Regions from separate parts of the Nocardioides sp. cx-169 genome, predicted to be linked through region 1. Evidence: predicted binding sites of a transcription regulator. Region 1 holds the regulator's gene; each other region holds the start of a gene.
What was found. Region 1 encodes LexA, which represses DNA repair genes until DNA is damaged. Its sites were predicted from a motif close to TCGAACANNTGTTCGA; they were not measured.

Region 1 (3,241 bases):
GGTGACGCGCTGCTGCAGACGGTCGTCCTTGGCGACGCCCTGGCAGGAGAAGTACGTCTGCTTCCAGCAGGCGAAGCGGCCGCTGGCGTTGGCGAGGGTCACCTCGGCCCAGGAGACCTTGCCCCGGGCGAAGGCGACGGCCTTGCGGCCGTCGCCCTGCTTGTTCAGCTTGACGGTGGTGACTCGCTGGGTGCCGTTCTTGAGGTAGAGGGTGATGACCGCCTGGGAGCCGCGGTAGGTCGGGGCCATGTCGAGGGAGACCCGCAGCTTCCACTTCGGACCCTTGAGCGCCCGACCCGGGGTGACCCGGTAGGTGGCGGAGCTGAGGTGGCTCAGCCGCACCTGGCGGGTGACCTGACGCTTCGCGAGCTGGACCTTGCCGGCGAGCGGCGCCTTGCGGTAGCCCGCGCCCTCCGAGTAGGTCTTGACCGGGCGGCGGTTGGCCGCGGAGAAGGCGGTGAAGATCTTCTCAGGCGTCGTCTTGCGGGCGCGCAGCACGCTGGAGACCGCCTGCCAGGAGTACTGGTCCTTGCGGGCCGACCCACTGCCGTCGGCGCGACGGACGATGTCACGCACGATCGTGGGCAGGCCGCCCTGGCTGGCAGGGAAGCGCTCGCCGAGGTAGCGGAAGAAGATCCAGACCCCGTAGTGATAGCCGGTGGCGGGGTCGAACTGGTCCATCGACTTGCGCGGCTGGCGCAGGGGGCTCGCAGCGAGGTACTGGCGGTTGTCGTCGACGCTGTCGTACAGCTCGTCCTCGACCCAGGCGGCCGTGGCCTCGAGCAGCCAGCCGTCCTCGGCGAAGTCGTAGGCGTACTGGACGGCGTGGAAGTACTCGTGGGCGATCGTCACCTGGAGGTTCTCGAGCGGGGTGTTGGTCGGGAACTCCGAGGCCTGGTAGTCGTTGTCGACCACGCAGTAGGCGTAGCGGTCCCACGGGGCCTTGAACGGCCTCTTCTCGTCGGTGGTGCAGTAGCCGTAGAGGCGGCGGTCGCCGATGTTGGCGATGTAGATGTCGGGCAGGCTGTTACCGCCCTTGCCCGCGTCGGGCTTCGGCGCCTTGTAGCCGGCGGCGACGTAGCGCCTGTGCACGGCGGTGGCGGTGTCGAGCGTGGTCTGGGCGTACCCCGCGGTCGTGGCCTCGGGACCGCTCTGGACCCAGTGGACGCAGACCACGTCGGAGCACCTACTGGACACCGGGTTGTTGCCGTAGCTGTCCTCGTCCTTGCCGCCCGTGGGACGCGCGAGCACCCGCTGTGCGGCGACGCGGTCACCCGCGTCGAGCTCGTCGAGACGCAGGGCGAGGTCGCGCAGTGCGAGCGTGGCGTCGCCGCGGAGCGAGCCGTCGAGGACCCGCTGTGCCCGGGTGAGGGCGCGCTCGGCGGCGCTCGGGGTGGCGCCAGCAGCCTTGCCGGGCCCGGTGGTGTCGGGTCGCGCGGTGGCGCTGGGCGCGCTCAGCAGCGTGGCGAGCAGCCCGACGAGGGCGAGGAGGGCGAGGAGGGGCAGGGGTGCTCGGCGAGCGCGGAAGGGGGGCACCCTGGCGACCCTACATGCGGCGCAGGACCGCGGTGACCTTGCCGAGGATGGTCGCGTGGGTCCCGTCGATCGGCTCGAACGCCTCGTTGTGCGGCAGCAGCCAGACCTGACCGTCCTTGCGCTGGAAGGTCTTGACGGTGGCCTCCCCGTCGATCAGCGCGGCCACGATCTCGCCGTTCTGGGCGGTCTGCTCGCGCTTGATCACGACGTAGTCGCCGTGACAGATCGCGGCGTCGATCATCGACTCCCCGGACACCTCGAGCAGGAACAGCTCGCCCTCGCCGACCAGCTGGCGGGGCAACGGGAACACGTCGGTGAAGGTCTCCTCGGCCAGGATCGGGCCGCCGGCCGCGATCCGGCCCAGCAGCGGCACGTTGGTCGGCGCCGGAACGACGTCACCGATCCCGGTCTCGTCGTAGGAGGACTCCTCGGCGCTGCTCATCGAGCGCCGGGCCGCCATCACCTCGGGCAGGAAGACCTCGAGCGCGCGCGGCCGGTTGGGGTCGCGCTTGAGGAAGCCCTTCTCCTCCAGCGTCTTGAGCTGGTGGGCCACGCTCGAGCTGCTGGTCAGGCCGACCGCCTGGCCGATCTCGCGCATGCTGGGCGGGTAGCCCCGCCGCTCGATGCTGTCCTTGATCGTCGCCAGGACACGCAGCTGTCGCGGGGTGAGCCCCGTGGCGTCCGGGGGTCCGTCGGGCAGCTCGGAGACAGTCTTCTTGGCCATGGGGTCGAGGGTCCCACCAAACCCGGAGTTGTTCAAACACCTGTTCGAACGGCGTGTCGCATCGAGACGTTCGAACAATTGTTCGGCTGAGGTCTTGATTTCATTCGAACAGGTGCTCTACTGTCGATCGTGTGTTCGATCGAACGTGTGATCGGACATGTGATCGGAACCGTCTCGCGGGTCACTGTCGGTGGCTGACGTTAGACATGAGCTCCACGCAAGACCCGAGGCTGACCGCCACTTCCCCAGGAGGTCCTGATGAGCACGATGACCCTGTCTCCCGCACCATCTCCGGCACTGGCTCGCGCCCCGCGCACCCGGCCCCGACGAGACGGCGGGCGCAGCGCCCTGCGGCTGACCCGCCGCGGCCGCCTGGTGGTCCTCCTGCTCGCCCTGGCGGTCGTCCTGACCGTCGGCTTCACGCTCGCGTCCGGCTCGGTGGCCACCGAGCGCCCCGGCACCCCGGAGCCCACCCGAGTGGTCATGGTCGGCGCCGGCGAGACGCTGTGGGACCTCGCGGCCGACCTCGCCCCCGACGGCGACACTCGCGCGATGATGGACGAGATCACGCGGCTCAACGCCCTCGACTCGAGCATGGTCTCGGTCGGCCAGGAGCTGGTGGTCCCCGCCGACTAGCGCCACACAGACGTCGTCAGCCGCCTCGACCCCGGCTGACGAACCGGGGAAGACAGGGGGCGGGACCACACCAGTGGTCCCGCCCCCTGCGGCGTTCTACCGCGCGGCGCGCCGCCCGCCGGGGCTCGCCGGCGGGCCCGACTCGACCGGGGCCTTGGGCGTCCGGGGCGGCGGGGGCTGGGTGATGCCGAGCGCCCGGAGCAGGCGCGCCACCAGGATCAGTCCGAGGAAGAGGCAGGCCACGGCTCCTGCCGACGCCAGCCCGAGGAAGAGCCAAGCCTGCTCGTCGCCCCCGCGGGCCTTGCCGCCGAAGTCGATGGCGGCGTACACGAGGTAGCCCCAGGC
Region 2 (3,241 bases), on a different contig from region 1:
GCGCGGCCAGCGCCAGGTCGTCGCGGCGGCGGGTGGCCGCCACCCCGAGCGCCGAGCCGGGGCCGAGCAGCACGGTCAGGTCGCCGCTGCCGAGCAGCCCGACCACCTCGTCGGGCAGGTCGTCCAGGTCGAGCACCGGGCTGCCGCGCTCGCCCGAGAGGTGGGTCGCGGAGACCAGCCGGCACAACGCCGCCCAGCCGGCCCGGCCACCGTGGGTGTCGGCGCTCGCCAGCACGCTCACCCGGGGCAGCCCGCCCCGCTCGGCCGGGAGGTCGCGGAACGCGCCGCCGCGCACCGGCGTCTTGGCCCGCACCGACGGCGGCGCACCGCCGGCGCGGTAGGCGAGGTTGACCCCCAGCACCGGGCGGATCCCGGCCTGCCCGCAGGCCCGGGCGAACTTGACCGCCCCGTAGGTGCCGTCGCGGTCGGTCAGTGCGAGGGTGTCCATCTCCTGCTCGGCCGCGCGCTCCACGAGCACGTGCGGGTGGGAGGCGCCGTACTGCAGCGAGTAGCCCGAGGCCACCTGCAGATGGACGAACGGATCGGACACGGTCGAAGCCTCCTCAGCCGGCTCGACCCCTGACTGGATGTTCGAACATACGTTCGAACGGGTTCAGTGTAGGCACCTCGCTCGCAGGTCCGTCAAGGCCCCCCCGGTGGATGACCCTTGCCTGGGCGAGGGTCTGGCCCAGCGGCGCATGGGGCACCAGGCCGAGGGACTGCTCCACGACGCCGAGGAACCGGTCGGCGTCGCGCACCAGGTCGTCGGCGTCGCGCTCGGTGACCGCGCGGGTGGAGCCGGCCTCGGCCGCGGCGCGCTTGGCCGCGCCGGCGGCGAAGAACGTGGCCCACTCCCCCAGCTCGGGCGCCACCTCGGCGAGCAGGACCCAGGCGTTCTTCTGAGGGCGGCGCCGGGCCGGCGCCGGACGCGCCCGCGCGGCGAGCAGCGCGGCCGCGGCCCGCAGCGCCGCGACGTGGGCGGTGGCGTAGCGGGTGGGGACGTCGGTGGCGGCGACCGCCTCGCTCAGCGACTCGGCGGCGCGGGCGAGGTAGGAGTGGGTGGTGGCCGGGAGGGCGTAGGGGTTGAGGCTCATCTCAGTCCTCGCAGCCGACGAGCTGCCAGCGGCCGTCGGCCCAGTCGAAGGAGAGGTCGAAGACCCCGCCGCCGTCCGCACCGCGCCCCGCCTCGACCCGCCACAGCTCACGCTCGCCCAGGAGGTCGCCCACCGGCGCCGGCTCGGATGCGGGCTCGTCAGAGCCGATCGCGGCCCGCGCCACGGAGCCCTGCCACCACGGCCCGGTCTCCACCCAGTGCGCGAGCACCGCACGGACCTTCCAGAGCCGGCCGCGCCAGAGGAACTGCTCGGGACCGTCCCCGCCCCTGCGAACCTCGACCGGGTCGTCGTAGCGCCTCACGCTCGTCCTCCTCGCACCGCGACCCCGGGTGCCGGCGGGGACGGGGGTCGAGGTCGTCCCCGCCGACGTGTTCGAACAGATGTTCGAACACGCTCAAGGTACACCCGCCCACCGACAGCGCGTCAAGAGCGCGGCCGGAGACGTCTCGAACCGCGTCAGAGGCGGGCGGGGGCGTGGGTGTCGGCGTGCACGAACGCGCCCGTGTCACGGTGCAGCAAGGCGTAGAGGATCGCCGCGTTGAGCGGCAGCGAGGCCAAGGCGCACAGAACGAACAGCATCGGCGGGTCCGTGCGCAGGCTGGCCACGGTGGCCAGCACGATCACGACGACCAGCGACACCAGCGACCACCGGGCCCAGTTGTGCGCGGTCTTGAGGAACGGCAGCAGCACCAGGAGCAGGCCGGCGAACACGACGTACAGGACGACCGCCACCGGCACGAACGCCGGCGGCTGGATCGCGCTGTCCTCAGGGTGACCGACGGACCAGGCCTCGATCAGCGCGTCGCGCTCGAGCGCCGTCAGCACGGTCACCGCGGCCCCGACCACGACGAGGACCACGACGAGCCAGACGGCGAGGTTCACCGAGCGCGGCGCGGCCGGCAGCTCGTCCAGCTGGTGGTCCATGGGAAACCTGGTCTCTCTGTGGCGGTGGTGGTCGCTAGGGTCGCGGACATGACGACGGAGCACCCGAGCATCGCCCGGTTCCGCACGGAGCATGCCAACCGCGGCGGGACGGGAAACATCGTCATTCTGCCCGACTCCGTGCACACCGCCGCACTCGCCGCCGAGGCGCTGGGCTGCGAGGTGGGCGCGATCGCCAACAGCCTGCTCTTCGAGGCGGGCGGCGCCCCGGTCCTGATCCTCACCTCGGGCGCCCACCGGGTGGACACCGCGCTGGTCGCCGAGCGCATCGGCGTGCCCGAGCTGACGCGGGCGAAGCCGAACTTCGTCCTCGAGCACACCGGCCAGGTGATCGGCGGGGTGTCCCCCCTCGCCCACCCGGCGCCGGTGCCGACGTACCTCGACCCCTGGCTGCGGCGCTACGACGTCGTCTGGGCCGCCGCCGGCCACCCGGCCGCGGTCTTCTCGACCACCTACGACGAGCTCGTCGCGCTCACCGGCGCGACGGCCGTGGAGGTGGAGTGATGGAGATCTGGCTCAACCCGGCGTGCTCGAAGTGCCGCACCGCCGTCGCCGAGCTGGACGCCGCCGGCGTCGGCTACACGGTGCGCCGCTACCTCGAGGACCCGCCGAGCGCCGCGGAGCTCGCCGCCGTCGTGGGCCGGCTCGGCCTGGAGCCCTGGGACGTGGCGCGGCAGAAGGAGGCGGCTGAGGAGGGCATCGACCTGCCGCGCGAGGCGGCATACCGCGACGCCTGGTTCGAGGCGCTCGCCGCCCATCCACGCGCCCTGCAGCGCCCCATCGTCACCGCCGCCGACGGCACCACCGTCGTCGGCCGCGACCCCGAGTCGCTGGCGCGGGTCATCGCCGCGGAGTGAGAAGTTCCGCCGCCGTGCGAACCCCGCAGGTCCCGCGCGGCGTAGACAGGGTGACCTGACACCGACCCGACGGAGCAGCGATGCGACGTGACCGACGCGAGCAGGACTTCTCGGAGTTCTTCCTCGCCCGCGGGCCCGCCCTGAGGCGGACCGCCTACCTCATCGTGCGCGACTGGCATACGGCCGAGGACCTCACCCAGCAGGCGTTCGTGAAGCTGTACGCCGCCTGGCCGCGCATCCGGCGGGAGTCGGCCGAGGCCTACGCCCGCAGGACCGTGGTGAACCAGTGCCTGAGCCACCTGCGCCGCCACGCCCCGGAGCGCCCCA
Region 3 (3,241 bases), on a different contig from region 1:
CCCGGCGCGGGGCGCGTCTCGCACCTGGACCCTCGAGGACTCGCTGCTCAACGGCGGCTGGATGTCCGGCCTGCGCAGCGAGGAGCTCGCCGAGCTGTGTGCGCTGCTGGCCGCCGCGGAGATGATCGCCTCCGGCGCGACCGGCGCCTTCGACCTGATGGCCCAGGCCGGTGGACCCGACCCCGCCGGGCTCGCGGCCGCCGTCCGCGGCTACGCCCGCGCCGGGCTGCGCGTCGTCCTCGCGCCGATGGTGGCGGACCGCTCCGTGCACGAGGCGGTGCCGGCGATCGGCGGGTGCTGCGGGCTCCCCCCGGGCGGCGTGCGGGCCGAGACGGTCGTGGCCCGGTGTCGCGAGTTCGCGGCGCAGTCCTTCCCCCCGCTCGTGGCTCCCGCGGTCGCGCCCACGATCCTCGCCCACTGCACGCCCGAGCTGGTCGCGGGGCTCCTGGCGCTCGCCGACGAGCACGACCTCCGGGTGCACACGCACCTGGCGGAGTCCAAGCCCCAGGCACTCAGCGGTGCGGCCCGCTTCGGGCGCTCCATCACCTCCGAGCTCGCCCGGCAGGGGGTCCTCGGGCCGCGGCTGACGGCGGCGCACGCGATCTGGCTCTCCGCCGAGGACCGGGGACTGCTCGGCGCGACCAGCTCGGTCGCGGTCGCCGTACCGGGCTCCAACCTGCGGCTGGGCTCCGGGACCGCCGACACCCGCGCCCTGCTCGAGGCCGGGGTGACGCTCGCCGTCGGCACCGACGGGGCGAACTCCGCGGACGCCCTCGACGTCCTCGACGCCGCCCGGCTCACCGCGCTGATGTCGCGGACGTCGACGCGGCCGGCCTCCTCGTGGCTGACCGTGGAGGAGGTGCTGACGGCGGCGACCGCCGGTGGTGCCGCCGCCTGCGGGTGGGATGACGTCGGGCGGATCGCGCCCGGGTACGCCGCCGACCTCGCGGTCCTCGACCTCGGGGCCCGCGCGTTCCTGCCACCGAACGACCTCGCCAACCAGGTGCTCACCGCGGCCCGGGCATCCGACGTCACCGACGTGATGGTCGCCGGGCGCTGGGTCTACCGCGACCGCGTGTTCCCCGGCCTCGAGCTCGCCGCTGCGTCCGCCCGGTTCCGCGACCTGGCGCTCGACCTGCAGGAGCGGCACGTCGCCGCCCGGGAGCGCGCGTCGCACGAGTCCGCCCTGGCCGCGCCCGACCTCGCGGACCTCCGTGCCGTGCCCTGGACCGAGGATCGGCTGCTGCCGTGACCACCGACGACCGGCTCGAGGTGGAGCTCGTGCACCGCGTGGACGCCGACGAGCTGCGCCGTACGATCGCCCGGGTGCCCGCGCCGGTGACGATCGTCACCGCCCACACAAGCGACGGACCGATCGGCTTCACCGCGAGCAGCTTCGTCAACATCTCCGTCGAGCCCCCGCTCGTCGGCGTCCTCGTCGGCGCCACCTCGCGCTCCTACGACCACTTCCTCCGGGCCGATCGGGTCGCCATCAACCTCCTCGCCGACCACCACAGCGAGGCTGCGGTCGTCTTCGCGGGCAAGGGCGACGACAAGTTCGACCACGTCGACCTCGACCCGGACTTCCCGGCCGCCCCGGTCATCATCGACGCGATGGGCGTCCTCGTCGGCCGCGTGGCCCAGCGGCCCGTGCTCGGCGACCACCTGCTGCTGGTCGTCCACGTCGAGCAGGTCGCCCGCCGCGTGAAGGCGCCACTGGTCTACCAGGACCGCAAGTTCCGGGCGCTGGCCGACCTGCAGCTTTAGACGTCGCAGCGCACAGTCCACACGCACTTGCCGGGCCGGCCGCCGTCGCGTACAATCGAACACACGTTCGATCTCGCCGATCCTGTCAACTCCACCGTTGTGGTGGAGCTCGCCGGCGTGCTCGCGGAGGCTCCGCTCGCGAACGACCCCGTCGATCAGGTCGACGAGATCCGCGCGCTCGAGACGCTGGTCTGTGCCGCCCAGGCGCGGCAGCAGCGACTGACCACGGCCTATGCGGAGAGCCGCGACGACCCGCGCGGCGTCGCGGCCGAGGTCGCGCTCGCGCGGCGCGAGTCGCCGCACCGCGGCCGTCAGCACCTCGGGCTCGCGCTGGTCGCCGGCGAGCTGCCGCACACCATGGCGGCGTTCCGTGCCGGCCGCGTCACCGAGTGGCGGGTCATGAACGTCGCGCGCGAGACCGCCTGCCTCTCCCTCGAGGATCGGGCCGAGGTCGACCGCGCGATCGCCGCCGACCCCGACGCCTTCGAGGCGTGGTCGGACCGCGAGGTGCTCGGCCGGCTGCGCTCGCTGGCCGCCCGCCTCGACCCGGCCTCCGTGGCCGAGCGCCGCCGCCGGGCCGAGTCCGGGCGCGGCGTCACAATCCGGCCCGCGCCCGACACGATGGTCTACCTGACGGCACTGCTGCCCGTCGCCGACGGCGTCGCGGCGTACGCCACCCTCTGCGCCGAGGCCGACCGGGCCCGGGCCACCGGCGACCCGCGCGGCCGCGGGCAGGTGATGGCCGATGCGCTCGTCGCCCGCGTCACCGGGTGCGCGGGCGACGACGCCGGGCGCCCGGTCGTCCCGGTCGCGATCGGGGTCGTCATGAGCGACCGGACGCTCCTCGCCGGCGCCCATGACCCGGCCGGCCTCGTCGACCACGGCCCGATCCCCGCCGACCTCGCCCGCGAGCTCGTGCTCCGCAACCTCGACGCCCACCAGCGCACCTGGGTCCGCCGCCTCTACGCCCGGCCCGGCACCGGCGAGCTCGTCGCGATGGACTCGCGCCGTCGGGTCTTCCCCCGAGCGCTCGCCTCGTTCGTCCGGTTGCGCGACCAGTGGTGCCGCAGGCCCTGGTGCAACGCCCCGATCCGCCACACCGACCACGTGGTCCGCTCTGCCTCCGGCGGCCCCACCTCCGCCGCCGACGGCCAGGGCCTCTGCGAGTCGTGCAACTACACCAAGGAGTCGCCCGGCTGGCACCACCAGCCCCGCCGCGGCCACGACCGCCACACCGTCGACATCACCACCCCGACTGGCCACGAGTACCGGTCGACCTCGCCACCCCTCCTCGTCTCACCCCGCCCCGCCTTCCGCCAGGTCGCCCTGGGGCGGTGGGTGCTGGGCGCGTAGGTGCTGCGTTAGCGGTGGAATGGGCTAGGTCAGGCTGACCCGATGCGTGCAGCAGTGGGCTGAGCAACCGGCGTCCCGGTTGCGCGATCCGGCACCGCATTTGTGGTAGCGTTTCGCGCAA
Region 4 (3,241 bases), on a different contig from region 1:
GCCCTCGGCCTCCGCAGCCGTGAGCGAGCGCAGGTACTGCTCCTCGGCGACCTCCAGCTCGTCCTCGTGCACCGGGTCAGGCCTTGCTCAGCGAGCGCAGCGCGGCGCGCAGCAGCGCGCCCACATCGGGCAGGTCGCCGGCCTCGGGCGCGACGGTCTCCACCGCCGCGTCGGCGTCCTTCGCCGACCAGCCCAGCCCGACCAGGCCCTGGGTGACCTGATCGCGCCACGGTGCGGCGGCGGCGACCGGGCTCGCGGACCGAGCGCCGGTGGGGGCGCCGATGCGGTCCTTGAGCTCGAGGATGATCCGCTGCGCGCCCTTCTGGCCGATGCCGGGCACCCGGGTCAGCGTCTTGACGTCGTCGGCGGCGATCGCGCGACGCAGGTCATCGGGGCTGAGCACGGCGACCATCGCCTGGGCGACCTTGGGGCCGACGCCGGAGGCGGTCTGCACGAGCTCGAACGTCGACTTCTCGTCGTCGTCGGCGAACCCGAACAGCGTGAGCGAGTCCTCCCGCACCACCATGCTGGTCGACAGCGTGGCCTGGTGACCCGGGCGCAGCGACGCGAGGGTGCCGGGGGTGCACATCAGCTCGAGGCCGACTCCCCCGACCTCCAGCACGGCGCTGGAGACGGTCAGCGCGGCGACCTGGCCGCGGACGAAGGCGATCACGCTCTGCTCCTGAAGGTGGGGGCGGTGGCCCGTGGGCGCCGGTTGGCGGCCAGGGCCGCGTCGATGCGCGCCTGGGCGCCGCCGCGCCAGATGTGGGTGATGGCGAGCGCCAGGGCGTCGGCCGCGTCGGCCGGCTTGGGCAGGGTCTCCAGGCGCAGGATCCGGGTGATCATGGCGCCCACCTGGGCCTTGTCGGCCCGGCCGTTGCCGGACACCGCCGCCTTGACCTCGCTGGGCGTGTGCAGCGCGACCGGCAGGCCGCGCCGGGCCGCGCAGACCAGGGCGATGCCACTCGCCTGCGCCGTACCCATGATCGTGGAGCTGTCGGAGCGCGCGAACACGCGCTCGACGGCGACCGCGTCCGGCCGGTACTCGTCGAGCCAGGCGTCGATGCCGCGCTCGATGGTGACCAGCCGCTCGGCCACCGGAAGGTCGCTGGAGGTGCGCACGACGTTGACGTCGACCAGGCTCAGCGGACGCCCCACGCTGCCCTCGACCACCCCGATGCCGCATCGGGTCAGCCCGGGGTCGATCCCGAGCACCCGCATGGGCCTGCTCATCGCGCCGCCTCTCGTCCGAACACCTGTTCGGAGAACACGCTATCCGCCCACTCCCCACCCCAGGGTCACGACACGCCCCCAGGCCGGTGACGCGTCACAAACTCGCCCGACTCCCCGCGGACCCGTCGAAGAGTTTCTGACGGGTCAGCGGGGGGTGGGTCGGTCAGGACTCGTCGTCGAGGGCGGCCATGACGTCGTCGGGGACGTCGAAGTTGGCGAAGATGTTCTGGACGTCGTCGAGGTCCTCGAGGACGTCGACCAGGCGGAACATCTTGCCCGCGGCATCCTTGTCGAGCGCGACCTGCATGTCGGGCACGAAGGAGGCCTCGGCCGAGTCGTAGTCGATGCCGGCGCTCTGGAGCGCGGTACGGACACCGACCAGGTCGGTGGCCTCGGAGATGACCTCGATGGCCTCGCCGAGGTCGTGGACGTCGTCGGCGCCGGCCTCGAGCGTCGCCTCCAGCACGTCGTCCTCGCTGACCTGACGTCCCTCCTGCTCGCGGGGCACCACGACGACGCCCTTGCGGTGGAAGAGGAACGACACCGAGCCGGGGTCGGCGAGCGAGCCGCCGTTGCGGGTCATGGCAGTGCGGACCTCCATGGCGGCGCGGTTCTTGTTGTCGGTCAGGCACTCGATGAGCATGGCGACGCCGGAGGGTCCGTAGCCCTCGTACATGATCGTCTGGTAGTCGGCCCCCCCGGTCTCCGCGCCGGAGCCGCGCTTGACCGCGCGGTCGATGTTGTCGTTGGGGACCGAGGACTTCTTGGCCTTCTGGATGGCGTCGTAGAGCGTCGGGTTGCCGGTCGGGTCGCCCCCGCCCATGCGGGCCGCGACCTCGATGTTCTTGATCAGCTTGGCGAACATCTTGCCGCGCTTGGCGTCGACGACCGCCTTCTTGTGCTTGGTGGTCGCCCATTTGGAGTGGCCGGACATGCGCTCCCTTACCTACGACTGCTTGACGAGATCCACGAAGAGGCTGTGGATGCGGTGGTCCGCCCCGACCTCGGGGTGGAACGACGTGGCCATCAGGTGATCCTGGCGGACCGCGACGATCCTACCCGCGGCCTCGCCGTGCGTGACCGTGGCGAGCACCTGCACCGCCTCCCCGACCTGCTCGACCCAGGGTGCCCGGATGAAGAGGGCGTGCACGGGCGAGTCGAGCCCCGCGAACGCCAGGTCCCCCTCGAAGGAGTCGACCTGGCGACCGAAGGCGTTGCGCCGCACCGTGATGTCCAGCCCGCCCATTGTCTCCTGGTCGGCCGTGCCGTCCTCGACCCGCTCGGCGAGCAGGATCATCCCGGCGCACGTGCCGAAGGCGGGCATGCCGCGCTTGATCCGGTCGCGGACCGGTTCGAACAGCTCGAAGGTGCGGGCCAGCTTGGCCATCGTCGTCGACTCGCCCCCGGGGAGCACGAGCGCGTCGCAGGCCTCCAGCTCGCTCGGGCGACGTACGGCGAGCGCGCCGACACCCAGCGTCCCCAGCGCCCGCAGGTGCTCCCGGACGTCGCCCTGCAGCGCGAGGACGCCAATCGTGGGGGTGGTCACGTGCTCAGTCTAGGAACGCGGGTCGCGGCCCCGCTGCCCGGTCGCGTCAGGTGAGGGTGAAGTTGATGGTTTGGGTGGTGACGTTCCCATAGGCGTCGGTGGCTTGGATGCGCAGCATGTAGCTCCCAGCGACCGTGTACGCGTTGGCCGCCGTGCCGGTCAGCCGCCAGGCCGGCGAGGTGCCGCCGGCGCTCCGCCAGGCCGTAGAGCAGTTCGCGGCCGACCAGGAGGTGTTCCAGCAGGTCACGGCCGCCGAGACGGTGCGCTCGAAGCGGAACATCATCGTCGTTGCGCTCCCGTCGCTGCTGCTGCCGCACGCGGGGGTGTTTGCGCATGATGAGTTGCTGGAGGTGGTCTGAGCAGCTCGGGTGCGGTTGGCGAGGTTGAGCGGCTGCGTGAACGTCACGCTGGGCGGGTCGATCTCCCCGCAGATGGCGGACTGGCTGCTTCCCCGCGTACGGA

Region 2: a site for LexA is predicted at 1,488-1,503, ahead of LRP67_RS11690 (DUF6504 family protein). Genes of this name have one in related genera too.
Region 3: a site for LexA is predicted at 1,823-1,838, ahead of LRP67_RS05605 (HNH endonuclease signature motif containing protein). Genes of this name have one in related genera too.
Region 4: a site for LexA is predicted at 1,249-1,264, ahead of ruvC (crossover junction endodeoxyribonuclease RuvC). Genes of this name have one in related genera too.

The regions. Positions count from the first base shown of each region.
Region 1 is NZ_JAJNRO010000001.1:53,423-56,663, reverse strand. It holds gene LRP67_RS00225 (MXAN_6640 family putative metalloprotease) at 1-1,536, opposite strand, end outside; gene lexA (transcriptional repressor LexA) at 1,547-2,260, opposite strand; gene LRP67_RS00215 (LysM peptidoglycan-binding domain-containing protein) at 2,519-2,896, shown strand; gene LRP67_RS00210 (hypothetical protein) at 2,993-3,241, opposite strand, start outside.
Region 2 is NZ_JAJNRO010000007.1:95,776-99,016, reverse strand. It holds gene LRP67_RS11700 (DNA polymerase III subunit alpha) at 1-550, opposite strand, end outside; gene LRP67_RS11695 (SAV_6107 family HEPN domain-containing protein) at 564-1,094, opposite strand; gene LRP67_RS11690 (DUF6504 family protein) at 1,096-1,416, opposite strand; gene LRP67_RS11685 (hypothetical protein) at 1,572-2,039, opposite strand; gene LRP67_RS11680 (YbaK/EbsC family protein) at 2,088-2,561, shown strand; gene LRP67_RS11675 (ArsC/Spx/MgsR family protein) at 2,561-2,914, shown strand; gene LRP67_RS11670 (SigE family RNA polymerase sigma factor) at 2,995-3,241, shown strand, end outside.
Region 3 is NZ_JAJNRO010000003.1:222,486-225,726, forward strand. It holds gene LRP67_RS05595 (amidohydrolase family protein) at 1-1,252, shown strand, start outside; gene LRP67_RS05600 (flavin reductase family protein) at 1,249-1,767, shown strand; gene LRP67_RS05605 (HNH endonuclease signature motif containing protein) at 1,870-3,120, shown strand.
Region 4 is NZ_JAJNRO010000009.1:33,542-36,782, reverse strand. It holds gene ruvB (Holliday junction branch migration DNA helicase RuvB) at 1-33, opposite strand, end outside; gene ruvA (Holliday junction branch migration protein RuvA) at 77-673, opposite strand; gene ruvC (crossover junction endodeoxyribonuclease RuvC) at 670-1,221, opposite strand; gene LRP67_RS13465 (YebC/PmpR family DNA-binding transcriptional regulator) at 1,397-2,167, opposite strand; gene pdxT (pyridoxal 5'-phosphate synthase glutaminase subunit PdxT) at 2,180-2,779, opposite strand; gene LRP67_RS13455 (signal peptidase I) at 2,826-3,241, opposite strand, start outside.